Regions from separate parts of the Bradyrhizobium sp. Unk1 genome, predicted to be linked through region 2. Evidence: predicted binding sites of a transcription regulator. Region 2 holds the regulator's gene; each other region holds the start of a gene.
The links. Region 2 encodes LexA, which represses DNA repair genes until DNA is damaged. Its sites were predicted from a motif close to TGTTCNNNNTGTGTTCNG; they were not measured.

Region 1: a site for LexA is predicted at 3,169-3,186, ahead of AC5ZFO_RS43330 (three-Cys-motif partner protein TcmP). Genes of this name have one in related genera too.
Region 3: a site for LexA is predicted at 3,541-3,558, ahead of AC5ZFO_RS30990 (ribonuclease T2 family protein). Genes of this name have one in related genera too.

The regions. Positions count from the first base shown of each region.
Region 1 covers NZ_JCAMOP010000062.1:29,324-35,353, forward strand. The annotation lists gene AC5ZFO_RS43315 (phospholipase effector Tle1 domain-containing protein) at 1-316, opposite strand, end outside; gene AC5ZFO_RS43320 (S8 family peptidase) at 855-1,859, opposite strand; gene AC5ZFO_RS43325 (hypothetical protein) at 1,981-2,373, opposite strand; gene AC5ZFO_RS43330 (three-Cys-motif partner protein TcmP) at 3,261-4,361, shown strand; gene AC5ZFO_RS43335 (DUF5131 family protein) at 4,372-5,127, shown strand; gene tnpA (IS66-like element accessory protein TnpA) at 5,623-5,886, shown strand; gene AC5ZFO_RS43345 (hypothetical protein) at 5,902-6,027, shown strand.
Region 2 covers NZ_JCAMOP010000007.1:222,892-228,921, reverse strand. The annotation lists gene AC5ZFO_RS11685 (molybdopterin molybdotransferase MoeA) at 350-1,561, shown strand; gene lexA (transcriptional repressor LexA) at 1,738-2,439, shown strand; gene AC5ZFO_RS11675 (hypothetical protein) at 3,085-3,519, shown strand; gene AC5ZFO_RS11670 (GAF domain-containing protein) at 3,744-4,685, shown strand; gene AC5ZFO_RS11665 (ComEC/Rec2 family competence protein) at 4,695-6,030, opposite strand, start outside.
Region 3 covers NZ_JCAMOP010000028.1:87,099-93,128, forward strand. The annotation lists gene AC5ZFO_RS30965 (response regulator) at 1-502, shown strand, start outside; gene AC5ZFO_RS30970 (ATP-binding protein) at 521-1,909, shown strand; gene AC5ZFO_RS30975 (DUF3617 domain-containing protein) at 1,961-2,491, opposite strand; gene AC5ZFO_RS30980 (hypothetical protein) at 2,536-2,829, opposite strand; gene AC5ZFO_RS30985 (hypothetical protein) at 3,013-3,474, shown strand; gene AC5ZFO_RS30990 (ribonuclease T2 family protein) at 3,604-4,317, shown strand; gene AC5ZFO_RS30995 (23S rRNA (adenine(2030)-N(6))-methyltransferase RlmJ) at 4,471-5,331, shown strand; gene AC5ZFO_RS31000 (cold-shock protein) at 5,589-5,804, shown strand; gene AC5ZFO_RS31005 (outer membrane protein) at 5,891-6,030, opposite strand, start outside.

The sequences.
Region 1 (6,030 bases), on a different contig from region 2:
CCGGAATCTTCTCGGTGATGAATTCCGCCATCCAGGCCAGTGTAATGTCCGACAGGCGAGATTCGTTTTCGGGATAGCTTCCCCCGACATCGGCATGATTGCCGGCGAACCAGATCTGGTCGAATTGCTCCGGCTCACCCTGTCTGTCCGGCCACTTTACGGTACCGCTTCCTCCCCACGATACCCGCTTGAAGTCCTTTCGGCCCTCATCGATAGATTGCAGATGCCGCGATCGCGACGACGACCTGATAATCTCCAGCCTCGAGGGCCGCTGGCCCGCTGAGGCCCAAACTGCCGCTGCTCGCGCGGAGTCCAATTCAATCGCATAGAAGCGATCGAGCCAACGATTTGGCGCGTCGACTTGCGTGCCGTTGCAATCAATTTTTGTTTGCCCGGAACCGTTGTTCGTCGGATCGACTGCGATTCGGCGGACGGCAAACCCAGTGGCTCGGGCCGGATGCTTTGCTGCGCGCTGAGCTCGCTTGGCAGCGTGGTATAAAGTAGGCCGGCCACGAAGGCCGGTACGAACTTGCGCATTTGTCGCTCCAAGTCGATGAAGGAGTTCGAAGACTTCGGTGCTGAATTGCCGAGCAGCAGCTTCGCTCGCTCACTTGTTGTTAAAGGGAGAAGATAGCCGGTTATCGAAAACCGCTATCGAGGGTACGTCCTTCAGCAGGCCCTTCACGGTACTCACATCGATCGTTATGATCTTCGCCTTATCTTGGGGCGCCACGCTCGGCTTCGGTGTGACGTCTAGCTGAAGGTGTCCTCACGGCAAGATCCACGCAACATATCGAGGGCAACCGCTTCCCATTTGGGAAACGTGGTTATCGGAGGAAGAGGCGTTCTCAACCTTAGCGGCTCCTGCAGCAGCCGGAGAGGAGCGGATCTTGCGGCCATGAGTTCCTGAACGCACCACAAGGACTGTCGTTGCAACTGGCGACCGATGCCGACAGAACCAGGTTGCTCGCCTTCGTGAAGCTGAGCCCGGATGCCGCCGGGTTCGTCGCGGCCCAACATCCGATGCCGGACAATTCCAAAGGCACCCTCCGATACAATAGAAGAGCCGATTTGTTGAAGCTGAACAGCTTTCCGCTGCCCGATGAGGACGGAGGCGCGTCCGGCGGCGGCCTGCTGTCCGTCGAACTAGAAGATCCAGCTGGACTCGAAGCCGTGAAACTCGAGTTGGCGGCGGTTTGATGGACGAGTTCAAGGCGCGGCAGTTTGGTTCCGGTCCGCACGTCGACAGTGATGGGCGCTCCGCTCGTCAGACGGCTTTCTAGCTGACTGACGCTTTCGCCCGGAAACTCCTGACGCAACAATGCAAGTGCTGCTGCGACATGGAGAGCTGCCATGGACGTGCCCTTCATGGTGGCATAGGCCGATCCAGGAACGCTTGAGACTATGTCGGCGCCGGGCGCCGCTATATGTACCATAGAAGCTACATTCGAATAGGAGACATCGAGCGAGCCATCCTTCTTGGCAGCTGCGACCGATACCGCCGATGAGATGCAGGCCGGCTCAGCCACTCCGTCAAAAAAATGTTCGTTGCCCGCCGAGACGACGGTTGGAATTCCCTTCGACCTTAAGCGCTCGATGATCTCCGTCAGGGCCGAACTCTTGTCGCACGCGGCATCGAAGTATCCGCTTCCTAAGCTCACGTTGACGGCGCCCACACTGAACTCTGCCCGATGCTTAAAGACGTATTCCAATGCTCGAAGCTGATCGGAAGTAAAGCTTCGGATACCCTTGCCGGCCGCCTTGCAGACATTGGGATCATCGAAGAGCGAGTAGACCTGTATCAATAGAAGTTTCACGGCCGGGGCAACGCCGCCGAAGTTCTTTGCCGCGAATTTCATGTTGTGGCCGCAATAATCCCGGCCACATGCGTCCCATGATCGCATCCGACTACATCGGTCGGACATTGACCAGCCGATCCGCCAATAGTTCCCACATCGAAACCGCCCGGGCAAAGCGATTTCACGTTGTAAACGTTGAATGATCCGTCGAGAAGCAGGCTTCGCCTACGATGGCCCCGACTGGTGCTGGGTGATCGAGTTGCGCGCCCGTGTCTAGCACGGCCACCGTCTCGTTGGTCCCGCTGTAACCCAGGCCGTGCATCTTGTCGCCCCCGATGAACGGAACCGAATCCATAAGTGTGGGCGGCATCGGTATGTCGCGAGTAACGAGAACGACGTTCGGATCTTCGCGCAGACGGGGCAACGCGGCTGCCGATATCTCCGCCGCAGCCACGGGGAGCGATCCGATCGGACGAACGTTCTTGGCGGAATCGGAGAGAGCAACCGAAACGTAGCTGCTGGCGCTGGCGAAAGAGGCACCACCGTTTGTCTGTTTGCTGACAAACGCCGGCACTCGGCAGCAAGAGCGCAGCGAACGCTAAAAGTATTTTTCTCATGCCCGCACCACGCACATGAGCAATAGGGAAAGGCAATAATAAAAATAAACCTCTGGTTGTTCATGGATGCAAGCTCAAACTATGCAGACTTCCGGCTTATTAGGCTCGTTCGCGACGGAAAGCAGCAGCGGATCGAGGGATGATCGGCGCATCGCCAGCTATCGTATTTCACGAACTGATCCCTGAAAGCATTCAGCGATCTCCTATTCAATGAAATCAAGAAGAAGCATCCGAGGAGTTTGACGAGCTCCTGCAGTCTTGAAAGCGTCCTCCCCTCCCGGACGAGGCGATCGCGCTCGTCTCCGAAGCTTTCATTGTCTTCGTCTCAATCTAGGCACCTGGACCGGACCGTCCGGCGACATAGCGGAGCGCCGCAACTCCCGTTGCACAATTGCCGGTACTTGCGAGTTCCGCGTGACGCAAAGGCGACGATCTGGTCAGTGACTTGTGTAATGCTCTATCCGCCGGGCGGTAGATTAAAAGGCGCAACGTGTTTCCAGGGCTGACCACTGACCGAGAAAAAGGCAGTGCGCAAACTGAGGTGGATATCGCACGCTAACAGAGAGAGGAAGTGAAGCGTCAGGTCCGCAACAAAGCTGCGCTTTTTCAGAGAAGACGATGAAAGAATGCGGCAGAGGCGCAACAACGCATTCGCTCGGCCGAGCGATAATGCAAGATACCGCACTCATAACAGTGCCGGCCCGGCCGACATCCAATACCGCGGTTTCGGTACCTTTCGCGTGATTGACAAATAGAACAAAGTGTGAACAAATGCACCATGCAGTTGTTGTATATTGCTCGAACGTGCCATTGCCCGCCCTCTGCAACTTGGGCGGGTAATTCTATGGCGAACACAGGTTTCTTTAATGAGCAACTTGACCAGTCCGATACAAAAGCAAGAATCGTTCAGAAATATTTTTATGCATGGGCGAAAGTCATTGGTCCGAGCGCGCAAGCGCGAGAAGGAAAGATTGCTTATATCGATCTCTTCGCCGGGCCAGGACGCTACAAAGACGGCGCAGCATCAACACCCTTGCTAGTGCTTCAACATGCAGTTGCAGATGCTGCACTTTGCCAAATGTTGGTGGCGTTGTTCAACGATGCGGATCAAAACCATTCGGCGACACTGCAGACGGAGATCGCCAAGCTACCGGGTATCGAGAAGCTAAAATTTACTCCGCAGGTAAATTGCGGCGAAATCGGCAAAGATGCAGAGAAATACTTCAACGAAACGCGTTTGATCCCCTCATTCAGCTTTGTGGACCCGTTCGGCTACAAGGGTCTGTCGCTGAAGATCGTCAATGGGATGATCAAGGATTGGGGCTGTGACTGCGTTTTCTTTTTCAACTACGGGCGGATAAATGCGGGGATATCGAATCCGAAAGTGGATTCGCATATGGATGCGCTTTTCGGTGCCAAGCGGGCCGCCACATTGCGGACGGCGTTGCAAGGCATGTCCCCCGACGACAGGGAAGCACTGATTCTGGAAGAGCTCTCACAAGCCATAAAGGAGATGGGCGGAACGTACGTGCTGCCATTTCGTTTCAAGCGCGGCAAGCGGACCAGTCACAGCATCGTTTTTGTATCCAAAAGCTTCAAGGGGTACGAAATCATGAAGGATATCATGGCGGGTGAAAGCTCTTCGGATGACCAGGGCGTCGCGTCATTCACCTATTCGCCGGCCGATGCATCGATGCCGCTGCTGTTTTCTCTGGCGCAGCCATTTGACGCGCTCAAAAAGAAACTGCCGATAGATTTGTCCGGTGAAACTATGACCATGCGAGAAATTTACGAGGATCATTCGGTAGACACACCGTATATTAGCAAAAACTACAAACAAGCGCTTAGGGAGCTTGAAGCGGAAGGCATTATTGTTGCCGACCCCCCGATGGCCAAGCGCAAAAAAAACACTTTCGCCGATCACGTGCGAGTGACTTTCAGATAGGAGCGAGCCCATGGCCACCAACTCATCAATTGAGTGGACTGAGGCGACGTGGAATCCAGTCGGCGGTTGCACGATCTTATCGCCGGGCTGCACGAATTGCTATGCGATGCGCCTAGCTCGTCGATTGGAGGCGATGGGGCAAAAAAAATACGCGGGCACGACTCGTATGACCGGTGGACGAGCCAAGTGGAATGGTAAGATCGTGCTGGATGAATCCGCCCTAGGAATTCCTTTAAAGTGGAAAAATTCGAAGATCATATTCGTGAACTCCATGTCTGATCTTTTCCATGAAAAAGTTCCGTTAGAGTTCATCGTCAGAGTATTCGGCATTATGAAGCAGGCTCGACATCACACGTTCCAGGTGTTGACAAAGCGCGCCGATCGTCTCGCAGAAGTGGCCAACAAGCTCTGTTGGCCGAACAACATCTGGATGGGCGTCAGCGTAGAGAGCCAAGAGTATATAGGGCGCATCGATTCGCTTCGATCCACGCCGGCTTATGTCAAATTTCTGAGCTTAGAACCTTTACTTGGACCCCTTAACAATCTTAATCTGAATGGAATTGATTGGGCAATTGCTGGCGGAGAAAGCGGGCCAGCCGCGCGACCAATGAACCCTGATTGGGTGCGTTCAATCCGCGATCAATGTGTCGAAGCAGGAGTGGCGTTTCACTTCAAGCAATGGGGCGGCGTGCAGAAGAAGCAATTTGGTCGCGTGTTGGACGGCCGCACTTGGGACGAGCTACCGAGGCGGCGCGTGGCAGCCTAGCGAAATCCAGCAGATGGAATGGGACGTGGCTTAAATTCTCAAATGAACTTCGCACGAAGAACAGCTTTTAGATCGCGCGCTATCCGAAATGGCTTCGCCCAATCCGACCTTGTCTTCTCGGTTGAACGGTGCAATCGGGTAATGCTCACTCGTATGGGCTAGAAAGCGCTTTTGGAGAAGAAACGAGCTCCACAGCTGTGAGCCCGAACTCGATGTGCGTGAGGCGCGCGTTGATAGGGGCGAGGACTAGCATCGAGATCGTCATTTGCATCCCTTGTATCACGAGCGCGGGCAACCGAATTCCAGCGAGGCTTGTGGCGTGCCCAGCAAAATCGACCCCGCGAAAATGGCTGATCATTTAACCAGGTACCTGATACTTGGTCAGTGCTGTTCAGCGGCCACCTACCGGATGACGACGGGGTGATCTGCGAGTCTGCGGTTCGGTTCGACCGTTAGGCTTAGAATGAACACAGGCATACTGCTATCACGGAGCCCGTGCGGCGGCTTGAGGTCTTCACCGGAGCCGGTCGTCGGCGGAGGTGGAGCGACGAGGACAAGGCGCAGATCGTCGCCGAGATCGTGTCGAGAGGCGACTCGGTGTGTTCCGTGGCACGACGGCATGGCTTGTCGCCGCTGCAGCTGTTTGGCTGGCGGCGGCAGTTGCGAGAAGCCGCACGCGGTCATTCCGAGGCGGACGAAGTACAGTTTGTGCCGGCGGTGGTGGACGCCGCGGTGCCGGCGCCCGCTCTTGGCCGTTGAGCGCAAAGGAATGCGGTGCAGGCCAAGCCCGATGCCGGGATCATCGAGATCGAAGTTGACGGCATCACGATCCGTGCCGGTCGTGGTGCGGACCCAACGATGATTGCATCGATTGTCCAAGCGCTGAAGGCGAGCCGGTGATAG
Region 2 (6,030 bases):
CGGAACGCAGCCTCGACCTCGGCGTCAGACGCAAACCGGCGCAAGTTGGCTTGTGCAAGCCCCTCAAGGACCGCCGCAAGATTCCCGGGGTCGATCTCCTCAGGCTCCCCTGCGTTGCCGCTCAAAGCCAGCATCGCACGCGCAATCTCGTCCTGGCTATCCGCAGGGAGCTGCCGCACGGCCTGGAGCGCTTTTTCGAGCAGTCTTGTCATCGACAGAAAGATAGGCCGGGCCGCCGCCGAATGGAAGTGTGGGCTCGCGCGCCTTTGGGGAGCCCCTTTTGCTTCAGGCCCTCCGCTCGGCTAGAACCTTGCCGACCGAGTCCTTCGATTTGTTGCGGGAGTTCGCCGTGGCCCTGATGCCGGTATCCGATGCGCTCGCCGCGGTGCTGGCGGGCGCAGAGCCGCTGCCTGAAGAGATGATCGCGCTCGACGCGGCCTTCCATCGCGTGCTCGCGCGCGATGTCGCCGCGCGGCGCACGCAGCCGCCGCAGGCGATGTCGGCAATGGACGGCTATGCGGTGCGCGCGGTCGATGCGGCGAAGACCGACTCCCAGCTCACCCTGATCGGCGAGGTCGCGGCGGGCCGCCCGTTTGCGGGATCGGTCGGCGCCGGCGAGGCCGTGCGTATCTTCACCGGCGGTGTCGTTCCCGATGGCGCTGATGCGGTCGTGATCCAAGAGGATACGGTCGCGGACGGCAAGCGCATCACCATCAAGGAAGCCGCCGTAACGGGGCGGCACATCCGCCCCGCCGGCGTCGACTTCTCGGAAGGCGACGTGCTGCTGTGCAAGGGTATCAGGCTCACCGAGCGCGACCTCGCGCTCGCCGCCGGCATGAATTACCCGCAATTGCCCGTCCGACGACGCCCGAAGGTCGCGATCCTCGCGACCGGCGACGAGTTGGTGATGCCGGGTACCACGCCCGGTCCCGGCCAAATCGTCTATTCCAACGGCTACGCCCTGCACGCGCTCGCCCGCAGCGAGGGCGCCGATACCGTCGACCTCGGCGTTGCCGCCGACACGCTGGCGGCCACCACGGCCGGCATCGGCCGCGCGCGGGAGAGCGGCGCGGACATCCTGATCACGACCGGCGGCGCGTCGGTCGGAGACCACGATCTGGTCCAGCAGGCGCTGAGGGACGAAGGTATCTCGATGGCGTTCTGGAAGATCGCGATGCGGCCGGGCAAGCCGATGATGAACGGGCGGCTCGGCGCGATGCGCGTGATCGGCCTGCCTGGCAATCCCGTGTCATCCTATGTTTGCGGCTTCCTGTTCATGGTGCCGTTGATTCGCGCGCTTTCGGGCCGTTCGATGATTCATCACCGCCGCGAACGCGCGGTGCTCGGCCGCGATGTCGGCGCCAACGACCAGCGCGAGGATTATCTGCGCGCACGCCTCGAACTGCGCGACGACGGCACGCTCGTCGCCGTTCCGGTCAATCACCAGGATTCCTCGCTGCTTGCGAATCTCGCTGCGGCACAGGCACTTCTCGTGCGCGCGCCATTCGCGCCGAAGGCCGAAGCCGGCACGCCTTGCGAGGTCTTGCGGCTGCCCGTCTGATCGCTTCGTTCGCGTGCGTTCCGCGAACTTTGTCGCGTTCACGGTAAATTAAGCAGTTGCGGAACATGTATCGAACATATAGTGTCCGTTCATGATTTGTTTCGAGCATGTAGCGGCTTACTGCTGAATTCAGCGTCTCGGAATCGAACGACATCAACCGGGGGATTTTGGTCGAGATGTTAACGCGCAAACAATACGAGCTCCTGCGGTTCATCAGCGAGCGGCTGAAGGAAAGCGGCGTGCCGCCCTCCTTCGACGAGATGAAGGACGCGCTCGACCTGCGCTCGAAATCGGGCATCCATCGCCTGATCACCGCGCTCGAGGAGCGCGGCTTCATCCGGCGCCTGCCCAACCGGGCCCGCGCCATCGAGGTGATCAAGCTGCCCGAGCTTCAGGCCGCCGCCGGCAGCCGCCGCGGTTTCACGCCGAGCGTCATCGAAGGCAATCTCGGCAAGGTCCGCACGACTTCCAGCCCGCCGGCGGATGAGGGCGAGCGTCCCGTGGCGGTCCCCGTGATGGGCCGCATCGCGGCCGGCACGCCGATCGAGGCCTTGCAGACCCGCAGCCACACCATCAGCGTACCGCCTGACATGCTCGGTTCAGGCGAACATTACGCGCTCGAAGTGCGTGGTGATTCCATGGTCGAGGCCGGCATTCTCGACGGCGACATGGCGCTGATCCAGCGCAACGAGAGCGCCGACACCGGCGATATCGTGGTGGCGCTGATCGACGACGAGGAAGCAACCCTGAAGCGCTTCCGCCGCCGCGGCGCCTCGATCGCGCTCGAGCCCGCCAACGCAGCCTATGAGGTCCGCATCCTCCCGCCCAACCGGGTGAAGATTCAGGGCAAACTGATCGGGCTCTACCGGAAGTACTGATACCGGACGCGCCGGGATCGGTTATTTGGCGCCCCGCGCGCTTTAGATCGGCATCGCCGATCCGAGATTGGAGCGGACGATTGTCCGCTTCCGCTGGATAGTCTTTCTGGTTTCGCGCAGATTATCCGGCCCCTCCTCTGGCGGTAAATCCTCGGCACGCCGCACGAAGCAGCCCTGCTTCGCGGCCTTCAGGTTCGAGGAGAAGTCATGCGCCGGATCGTTCAGATCCCAGTTGCTGTGGCGCTGATCGCAGCATCAGCGTCGCAAGCCTTGGCGTCGCGAGCCTTGGCGTCGAAAGCCTTGGCGTCGAAAGCCTTGGCCGCACAATCGCGACCCCATGTCCGCAACGACACCGCCGTGAGCGAGCGAGCCCGCAAGGCCCGCAACGCCGTCGAGCAACCGTCGCGGCCGGCCTGGCAATATTCCGGCTGGTCGGCGCCTGCGGGGCGCTGACACGCGCCTGCAGAATGCATAGGGGCGGGCTTTGTTCCTAGTGGATTCGGGAAAGATAATGTGATTGCGGCTTGCTGCGGCGAGCCGTAGATTTGCCTACAACCGGGCAGAACCTTTCACATTTCCACTCTGATAGAGGCCTGCGCCTCGATTGAGAGACGTGGGTCGCTATCCCTGCATGAGGAGCACCCGATGTGTGACTACAGCCTGCATGCCGTCGCGTCGCGTCCCGCCGAAGTCGGCGAGACGGTCGTCACGACAACCTTCCGCGGCACCTCGACGCGCGGCTTTGCCTCCGCAGCCGATCCGACCGTCGCGGTCTGCCTGCTCCCGGGAACGGAGCTCGCTTTCGCCGACAACGTCCGCTACGACAATCGCTGGATCTGGACGCGTACCGTCAATTCGCGCGTCGGCAAGTTCGGCAAGATCGATCCGCACATTCCCGATCGCCATCATGATGCGATCGAATTCCCCGACGGCAAATCCGTGCTGGTGACGCAGCTGGTCGAAGGCCAGCGCGCGACCGTGCTGCAACTACCGGTGACCCAGCCGCTCGGCGAGCGCGAGCACAAGCCGCAGATCATCACCGACAGCCGGCCGACCATCACCCGCCTGCCGATCGGCTGACATAGCCATTCCCGGCCGGCAGGTCGGGCCAGGATTGAAAATCGCCATCGCCGGCCGAGGCCGGCGAGATGGTGTCGTTCGTGTCCCGCGAAACTCCCTCGGGCGGACCAAGCCGTTGCGCCTCCCACCGCACGAAGTTTGCGCTGTCCTGCCTGAATTTTGAACGTCCGTTCCGCAGCCAAATGGCCGATGCTTGGTGCGGCTTGAGACGGCGGACACGTTCAATGAAGACCTTCATTCGCGTCGTTGAACTCTGGGTGCCTGACCGCACACGCATGCGGCTGGAATTCGGCGGCAGCCTCTACGGCGAAGGGCTGTCCGCGTTCAGGGCCGTGAGCGAAGATCTGCACTTCGGATATGACGAGGGGCTTCCCGGCAAGGCCTGGGCCAGCGGCCACCCCGTGATCCTCACCAGATTCACCGATTCCTATTTCAAGCGGACCGATCAGGCCATCGCCGCCGGGCTGACATGCGGCGTGGCAGTGCCGGTGTTTTCAGGCGAATTCCTGCAAGCCGTCATGGTGCTGTTCTGCGGCGACGACGAGGCCCATGTCGGCGCGATCGAGCTCTGGCACAACGATGCCGAAACCTCCCACGAGATGGCGCTCGTCGACGGCTATTACGGCACCGCCGAAATGTTCGAATTCAACTCCCGCCACACCAGATTTCCGCGTGGCTTCGGCCTGCCCGGCCGCATCTGGAAAGCCGGCCTGCCGCTGGTCATCAAGGACCTGTACGATGCCAGGAGTTTTCTGCGCTGGGAGGACGCCGCCAAGGTCGGAATCAATCTCGGGGTCGGCGTTCCCTATCGGACCGGCACCGATCAGACCTGGGTGCTGACGTTCCTCTCGGCGCAGGCGACCCCGATTGCACGACGCTTCGAGATCTGGGTCCCGGACGAGGCCCGCTCCGCGCTGGTCTTCCGCGCCGGCGATTGCAGCGCGCAGACCGACCTCGCCGCGCTCTATGCGACGAAATCCATCGCCAAAGGCGAAGGCAGCATCGGCGGGGCCTGGGCCACCGGCATGCCCGCGCTCAACGACGATCTCGCACGTGACGGCTCGGCCGCGGCCTCGCAGGCCTGCGCCTCTGGACTGAGCCAGATGGTCGTCCTGCCGGTGATCGGCAACGCCAGGCTCGATGCCGTGCTGGCCTGGTATCTGTAACCCGTCCGCTCAATCCTCGGCCTGCAGGTCGGCTTCCGATGGCGTCGCATCGCGGTTGCGGGAAGCCGCCGCCTGCGGCCCAAGGCTCGCGCCGAAATCCGCCTCGCCGGCAACCGCCGGCGACCACGGACGGTCCGCTCCCCTTGCCTTCGCCGCCTGAACCACAAAGCCGTCGCCGCTTCGCGTCAACGCCAGCGCGCCCTGCCTTGCGAGACGCTGACGGTCGACAACCATCGCCGCGCAATCCGGCGGCGCCGGCCGCGCCGTCACCACCAGCGCGGAGCGGCTGCAATCGTCAGCCAATGAATCGATGCGCAAGGCCAGCGCGACCAGGCGCCCGTCGGCAAGCGGCGTCACGCAGCCGGCCTCGTCGCACGACACGCCGGCGGCCAGTGAGGCACTGCCGGCGTCGCGCGGATCGGCGTCTCCGGCGAGCCATTCCTTCAGAAGAAAACCGTCCTTGCTCGACCTGATCAGATGCAGGTGTCCATCCCTGCCCCGCACCGCGACGCTCTGGCCGTCACCGGCGATCAGGACATCGGGCTGCCGCGCGCACAGTCCCCAGAGGATCGCGGCTAACAGCACCACCGCGCCGGCCCAGCGCAACGGCGTGCGCAACAAGCCCATCACGATGATTCCCAAGCTTGCAGCGATCAGCGGCGCGATGCCGAAGGCCGAGATGCGGCCGACCGCGCCCGGCAAAGCGGCCACCCAGCGCGACACCGCAACCATCCAGTCGATGCCGATCCCCATCAGCCACCAGAACGGACCATCAAGTCCGAACGGCGCTGCAATCAAACCCAACAGGCCCGCGGGCATCACCAGGGCCGAGACCACCGGCATCGCCCCGAGGTTGGCGAGCACGCCGAACGGAGTGACGCGGTGGAAGTGGTAAGCGGCATAGGGCGTGGTCGCGAGCCCCGCGATCAGCGAGGCCAGGAACAGCATCGCGATTTCGCGCCCGCCCCACATCGCAATCCGCGCGGTCGCCGAATGATCGGGCGACGCAAACAGGTTCGGCATGCCGATCTGCACCAGCGCCACCAGTCCGAGCGTCGCGGCGAAGGACATTTGAAAACTCGGATGCACAAGTGCCTCCGGTGCGACCGCGAGCACGATTAACGCGGCCACCGCCAGCGTGCGGAAGGTGATGGCGCGGCGATCGACCATGACCGCGATCAGCACCACCGCGGTCATGAAGAACGATCTTTGCGTCGCGACCTCCGCGCCCGACAGCAGCAGATAGAACGCGGCTGCGACAAGTGCGGCGGCCGCCGACCATTTCTTGATGGCAAAGCCCGCCGCCATTCCGGGGATCAACGCCAGCAGCGCGCGCACCGCGAAG
Region 3 (6,030 bases), on a different contig from region 2:
GACCGGCTTCGACCTTGCCCGCTTCATCCGGACCTCCTCCTCGGTGCCGATCGTGATGCTGACGGCGCGGCACGAGGCCGAAGCCCGCATCGAAGGCCTGCAAATCGGCGCCGACGATTACGTGGCAAAACCGTTTGAGCCGCGCGAGCTTGCGCTGCGCATCAACAATATCCTCAAGCGCGCCGCGCCACCGCCGCAGGCCGCGGCGGTCGAGAAAATCGCATTCGGCCCCTACGTCTACCATCTCGATCGCGGCGAATTGCGCCAGGGCGAGGAGGTCATCCACCTCACCGACCGCGAGCGCGAGATGCTGCGGATCCTGTCGGAGGCACCGGGCGAGACCGTGCCGCGCAGCGCGCTCACCGGCAATGGCAGCGTCAACGAGCGCGCCGTCGACGTGCAGATCAATCGCCTCAGGCGCAAGATCGAGACCGATCCCGCCAATCCGCTGTTCCTCCAGGCGGTGCGCGGCATCGGCTACCGCCTGGTGGCGTCGCCATAAAGCAGTGAAGCGCGACCGATGAGCACGATCGATACCGGCCTGACGCTGTTGAAGAGCGCCGCCGGCCGCGTCTCCGCCGCCAATGGCTGGATGGGCAACGCGTTCAAGGGCTGGATGCCGACCGGCCTCTATGCGCGCGCACTCCTCATCATGATCGTGCCGATGGTGATCCTGCAATCGGTCGTCGCCTTCGTGTTCATGGAGCGGCACTGGAACACGGTGACGCGCCGCCTGTCGGCTGCTGTGGTGCAAGACATCGCCGCGCTGATCGACGTCTACAAGGGCTATCCGCAGGACAAGGATCGCAACGAGATCCGCCGCATCGCCCAGCAGCGCCTCGGCCTCGTCGTCGATTTCCTGCCCGCCGGCGACATGCCGCCGCCGGGGCCGAAGCCGTTCTTCTCGCTGCTCGACCAGACGCTGTCCGTGCAGCTCGGCCGCCAGATCGGACGCTCGTTCTGGATCGACACCGTCGGCCGCTCCAACCTCGTCGAGATCCGGATCCAGCTCGACGATGCCGTGATGCGCGTGTTCGCGCAGCGCAGCGCCGCCTATGCCTCGAACTCGGAGATCTTCCTGTTCTGGATGGTCGGCACGTCCTCGATCCTGCTGATCGTCGCGGTGCTGTTCCTGCGCAACCAGATCAAGCCGATCCTGCGGCTGGCGGACGCCGCCGAGAGTTTCGGCAAGGGCCGCGAGGCGCCAAACTTCCGGCCGCGCGGCGCGCGCGAGGTGCGGCGCGCGTCGGTCGCCTTCCTCGAGATGAAGTCACGCATCGAGCGCACGATGGAGCAGCGCACCGCGATGCTTGCCGGCGTCAGCCACGATCTGCGCACCATCCTGACCCGGTTCAAGCTCGAGCTGGCGCTGATTGGCGACAACCCGGAGCTCGAGGGCATGCGCAAGGACGTCGACGAGATGTCGATGATGCTGGAGGACTACCTTGCGTTTGCCCGCGGCGATTCCGGCGAGCAGTCGCAGCCGACCGACATGGCGCAGGCGCTCGAGGAACTGCGCAGCGACGCCGAGCGCCACGGCCACACCGCGACCGTCGCGTTCCACGGCCTGCCCGTGGTCACCGTGAAGCCGGCCTCGTTCAAGCGTTGCCTCGCCAACCTCGTCACCAACGCGGCGCGCTACGGCAAGAGCATCGCCATCAACGGCCAGCGCGATCACCGTTATTTGACCGTCACGGTCGAGGACGACGGCCCCGGCATTCCCACGCATTTGCGCGAAGAGGTGTTCAAGCCGTTCCTCCGGCTCGACAACGCCCGCAACCAGGACGAAGGCGGCACGGGCCTCGGCCTCGCCATCGCCCGCGACATCGCGCGCTCGCATGGCGGCGACATCACCCTCGGCGACAGCCCGATGGGGGGACTAAGGGCGAGTGTGCGGATTCCGGTGTAGCTTTGCTCTTTCTTCTCCCCTTGCAATGGGAGAGGGGAGGCTCACCCAACCCTACTTCGGCAGCAGCGCCTTCAACTTGTCCATGTCACGCACGTTCATCTTGAAGCCGCCGGGCATTACGATGTCGCCGGGCTTCTGGTCGGGCTTGCAGGCCCCCAGCCACTTGGCTTCGAGCTGCATCGTGGTGTCGCGGCCTGCTGCTCCGGCGGCACCGCCTTGCGCATGCGACGAGGTCTTCACCGTATAGGCCGAGTTGAAATCGCCGGTGATCTCGGCATGCGAGGTCGTGCTGATGCCGGCGACGCTGCACTCGGAATCGCTGACATAGCCGGTCGCGGTCTTCTTGATGTCCTGCTTGGCGCAGATCTGCTTGGCCATCGGGGAGACGTTGTTGTTCATCTCCTTGTCGACGGTCTCGTCGGTACAGTGCTGCATGGTCATCTCCGGCATGGGCGTGCCGGTCCTGACCATCTTCATTTCCCAGAGACCGGCCTTGCGCACCGGCAGATCGTCAGCGCTGGCGCTGCCTGCCTGTAACACAAGACAAAGGGCCGAGCCGAGCAAAGCGAGCTTGCGCGTCATGTGGGAAGCTCCCGGCTGAGAGATTGCGACGTTCCGAAAGCGCCTCAGTACAGCGTGCGGATCGGCTGTTGGGCGGCGCCGTAGGGCACCCAGCGGCAGGAGAACGAGATATAGCCGCCCTCATAGGCCTGCACCGCGAGGAATTTCACGACCTTGCCGTAGCGCGCGCAGTGATCGACCGCGACCTGCCGCGCATCGGTCTGGGTCGCCAGCGAATAAGCGATGATGCCGCCGGTGTCGTTGCCCTTGAACGGGGGCACCGGAAGCATATCGGCGCGTGCCGACTGGCTGGCCATCATACCCAGGGCAAGAAGGCCCGCGGCCGCAATGATTCGCATTCCCGTCACTCCAATTGGTTGGCGCCAGTTTACGGTGCCGGGATGCCCATGAAAAGAACTGATGCCCCGCCGGCTACGAGGTTAGGGTCAACTCTTGGCCAAGTGTTGCCGCGCTGCACTTGACCTGCCCCGGCCTTCGCGGCACCGTCTAGTCTTCGCAAGACCCAGCAGTCCGGATTGCCCATGCGCGCCCTCACCCTGAAATCGCTCCGCTTTGCCGCCTTGCTTGGCCTCATGTTCGGAGCGCTGTCGCTCGGTGAGGCCAGGGCCGCCAATCCGCTGGAGTTGAACTTCTGGCTGAACGGGCCGCGCTATGACGGCGCCGTCGTCGATTGCGACAAGGCGCTGCCGACCATCGCCACCCAGTTCTGGGAGAAGGAAAGCTCGTTCTGGAATTCCTCGTTGAAGATCACAGGCTTCGCCGCCGTTCACGAGATCGCGTTCCGGCCCTGGCAGTCCGACAACATTCCGCGCCGCTATTGCACCGGCGACGCCATGCTCAATGACGGCAAGGTGCGCAAGGTGCATTTCTCGATCATCGAGGATGGCGGCTTCGCCGGCTACGGCAATGGCGTCGAATGGTGCGTGGTCGGGCTCGACCGCAACTGGGCCTACAATCCGGCCTGCCGCGCCGCCAGGCCTTGATAGACGAGCCTTGATCGGAAAGGCCTGAATCGGACTGATCAGGCGGCTGACGGCCATCTCGCATTTTGTTCTTGAAATGTTCTTGTTGCCTGCTAGGCTGATTGCACAGTCTAGTTGAGGGGCGTCGCCATGTTTCATTTTAGATTGCATTCGTTCTCCCGTCTCGTGATCTCACTGACCCTTCCCCTGGTTCTTGCCGCCGGGCTGGTCGCGCTGCCGGGCGGCGCGAAGGCCCAGGACAAACGGCAGAACGCGCCCGGCGAATTCGATTTCTATGTGCTGTCGCTGTCATGGTCGCCCTCGTTCTGCGAGGAGGCGTCCGAGCGCAACCGCGGCGGCGGTCGTTCGCAGATGCAGTGCAGCGGGCGGCCCTACGCGTTCGTGGTGCACGGGCTTTGGCCGCAATACGAGAACGGCTTCCCCGAATATTGCCAGCGGCCATCGCCACGCCTGAACCGCAACATCGTCTCTTCGATGCTCGATTTGATGCCGGCGCCGGGGCTGATCTTCAACGAGTGGGACAAGCACGGCACCTGCTCCGGGCTCGACAGCCGCAATTATTTCGAGACGATTCGAAAGGCGCGCGCTGCGATCAAGATCCCGGCGGAATATCTCGAACTGTCGCAGGCCAAGACCGTGGCACCGGGCGAGGTGGAGGAAGCCTTCATCAAGGCCAATGCGGGCCTGAGCAACGCGGCCATCTCGGTCACCTGCAACCGGACCCGGCTCTCCGAGGTCCGCATCTGCCTCAGCAAGGACCTGCAATTCCGGGCCTGCGAGGAGATCGAGCGTCGCGCCTGCCGCCGCGACCAGGTGACGATGCCGCCGATCAGGGGTGGATAGACTGCGTCGCCGTCATTCCGGGGCACGCGAAGCGTGAACCCGGAATCCATTTACCCGCGTAACGGGTGGCGAAATGGATTCCGGGTTCAGTGCTGCGCACTGCCCCGGAATGACGGCAGTTACTTTCATCGCGCGATGTCGTAACTCTCCACCATGAACTACCGTCACGCCTTCCACGCCGGAAACTTCGCCGATGTCATCAAGCACATCGTGCTCGCGCGCATCATTACTTACCTCCAGGACAAGCCGGGGGCATTCCGTGTCATCGACACCCATGCCGGCACCGGCCTCTACGATCTCGAAAGCGACGAAGCGCGCCGCAGCGGCGAATGGCTGACCGGCATCGCGCGGCTGATGCAGGCGCGCCTGTCGAACGACGCCGTGGCGCTGGCCAAGCCCTATCTCGACATCGTTCGCGCCTTCAATCCGAAGGGCGAGCTCAAGGCTTATCCGGGTTCGCCGCTGATCGCGCGCGGCCTGCTGCGGCCGCAAGACCGCCTCGTTGCCTGCGAGCTTGAGCCGAACGCGCGCAAGGCGCTTATCGGTGTGCTGCGCCGCGACGAACAGGCGCGCGTGGTTGATCTCGACGGCTGGGTCGCGCTGCTGGCCTTCGTGCCACCGAAGGAACGGCGCGGGCTCGTGCTGATCGACCCGCCGTTCGAGGCGAAAGACGAGTTCGAAAAGCTCGGCGACGCCTTCTCGGCGGCTTTCACGAAATGGCCGACCGGTATCTATGTAATCTGGTATCCGGCCAAGAGCCGACGCGCCACCGACACGCTGGTGCAATCAGTGGCGCGGCTCGCGGCCGCAGCAAAACCACCGGGAAAATGTCTGCGTCTCGAATTCAGTGTCGCGCCGCAGCTTGATGGCGCTGCCCTCACCTCCGCCGGATTGTTGATCGTCAATCCGCCGTACACGCTGCACGGCGAGCTCAAGACGCTCCTGCCCGAGCTGGAAATGCCGCTCGGACAGGGCGGAGCTGCCAGATTCCGATTAGAGGTGCCGAAGCCGTAACACCCCGGCATTCTTGGGAAAAATATGCAGGAGCGGTAGTCAATCTGCAGAGAACCGTATTATGCTGTTTCCGTGACTGGCTTTACGTTCCGCTTCCGCGAATGGTTGCGGCGGAGTGAAGGCCTAAGAAAGATCCGATCGGACCGAAAGAAATGGTCCGCCCAAGGATGGCCAGCTCCCGGGCTTCGTAAGGCCCGGTCATGTCGTGACGTGAGTCTGCGTCGCGACGGAGGAGCAATGAGGGGGAGTTTTTCCCGATGGCCATGACGGGAACGGTTAAGTTTTTCAACGGTGAGCGAGGCTACGGTTTCATCAAGCCCGACGACGGCGGCCGCGACGTCTTCGTGCACATTACTGCTGTAGAGCGGGCGGGACTGAAAGATCTCGCCGAAGGACAGCGCATTACTTTTGAGGTCGAGCCGGACAAGAAGGGGAAGGGACCAAAGGCGGTCAATTTGGTCATCCTCTCCTAGGGCGTTTTCGAGCGAACACCTAGCGAAAAAAAATCCCGGCCGCGAGCGGCCGGGAGGTTGTTGTCCGGTATTTTCTTCTTCAGCTATCAGAAGTGATAGTTCACGCCTGCGCGCACAACGCTGGCGCTATAGCCGTTTGACACGCCGGTAATTGCGAACTGGCTCGTCGACAGATCGATGTAGAGATATTCGAGCTTGGCGCTCCAGTTCGGCGCGAAGCCGACTT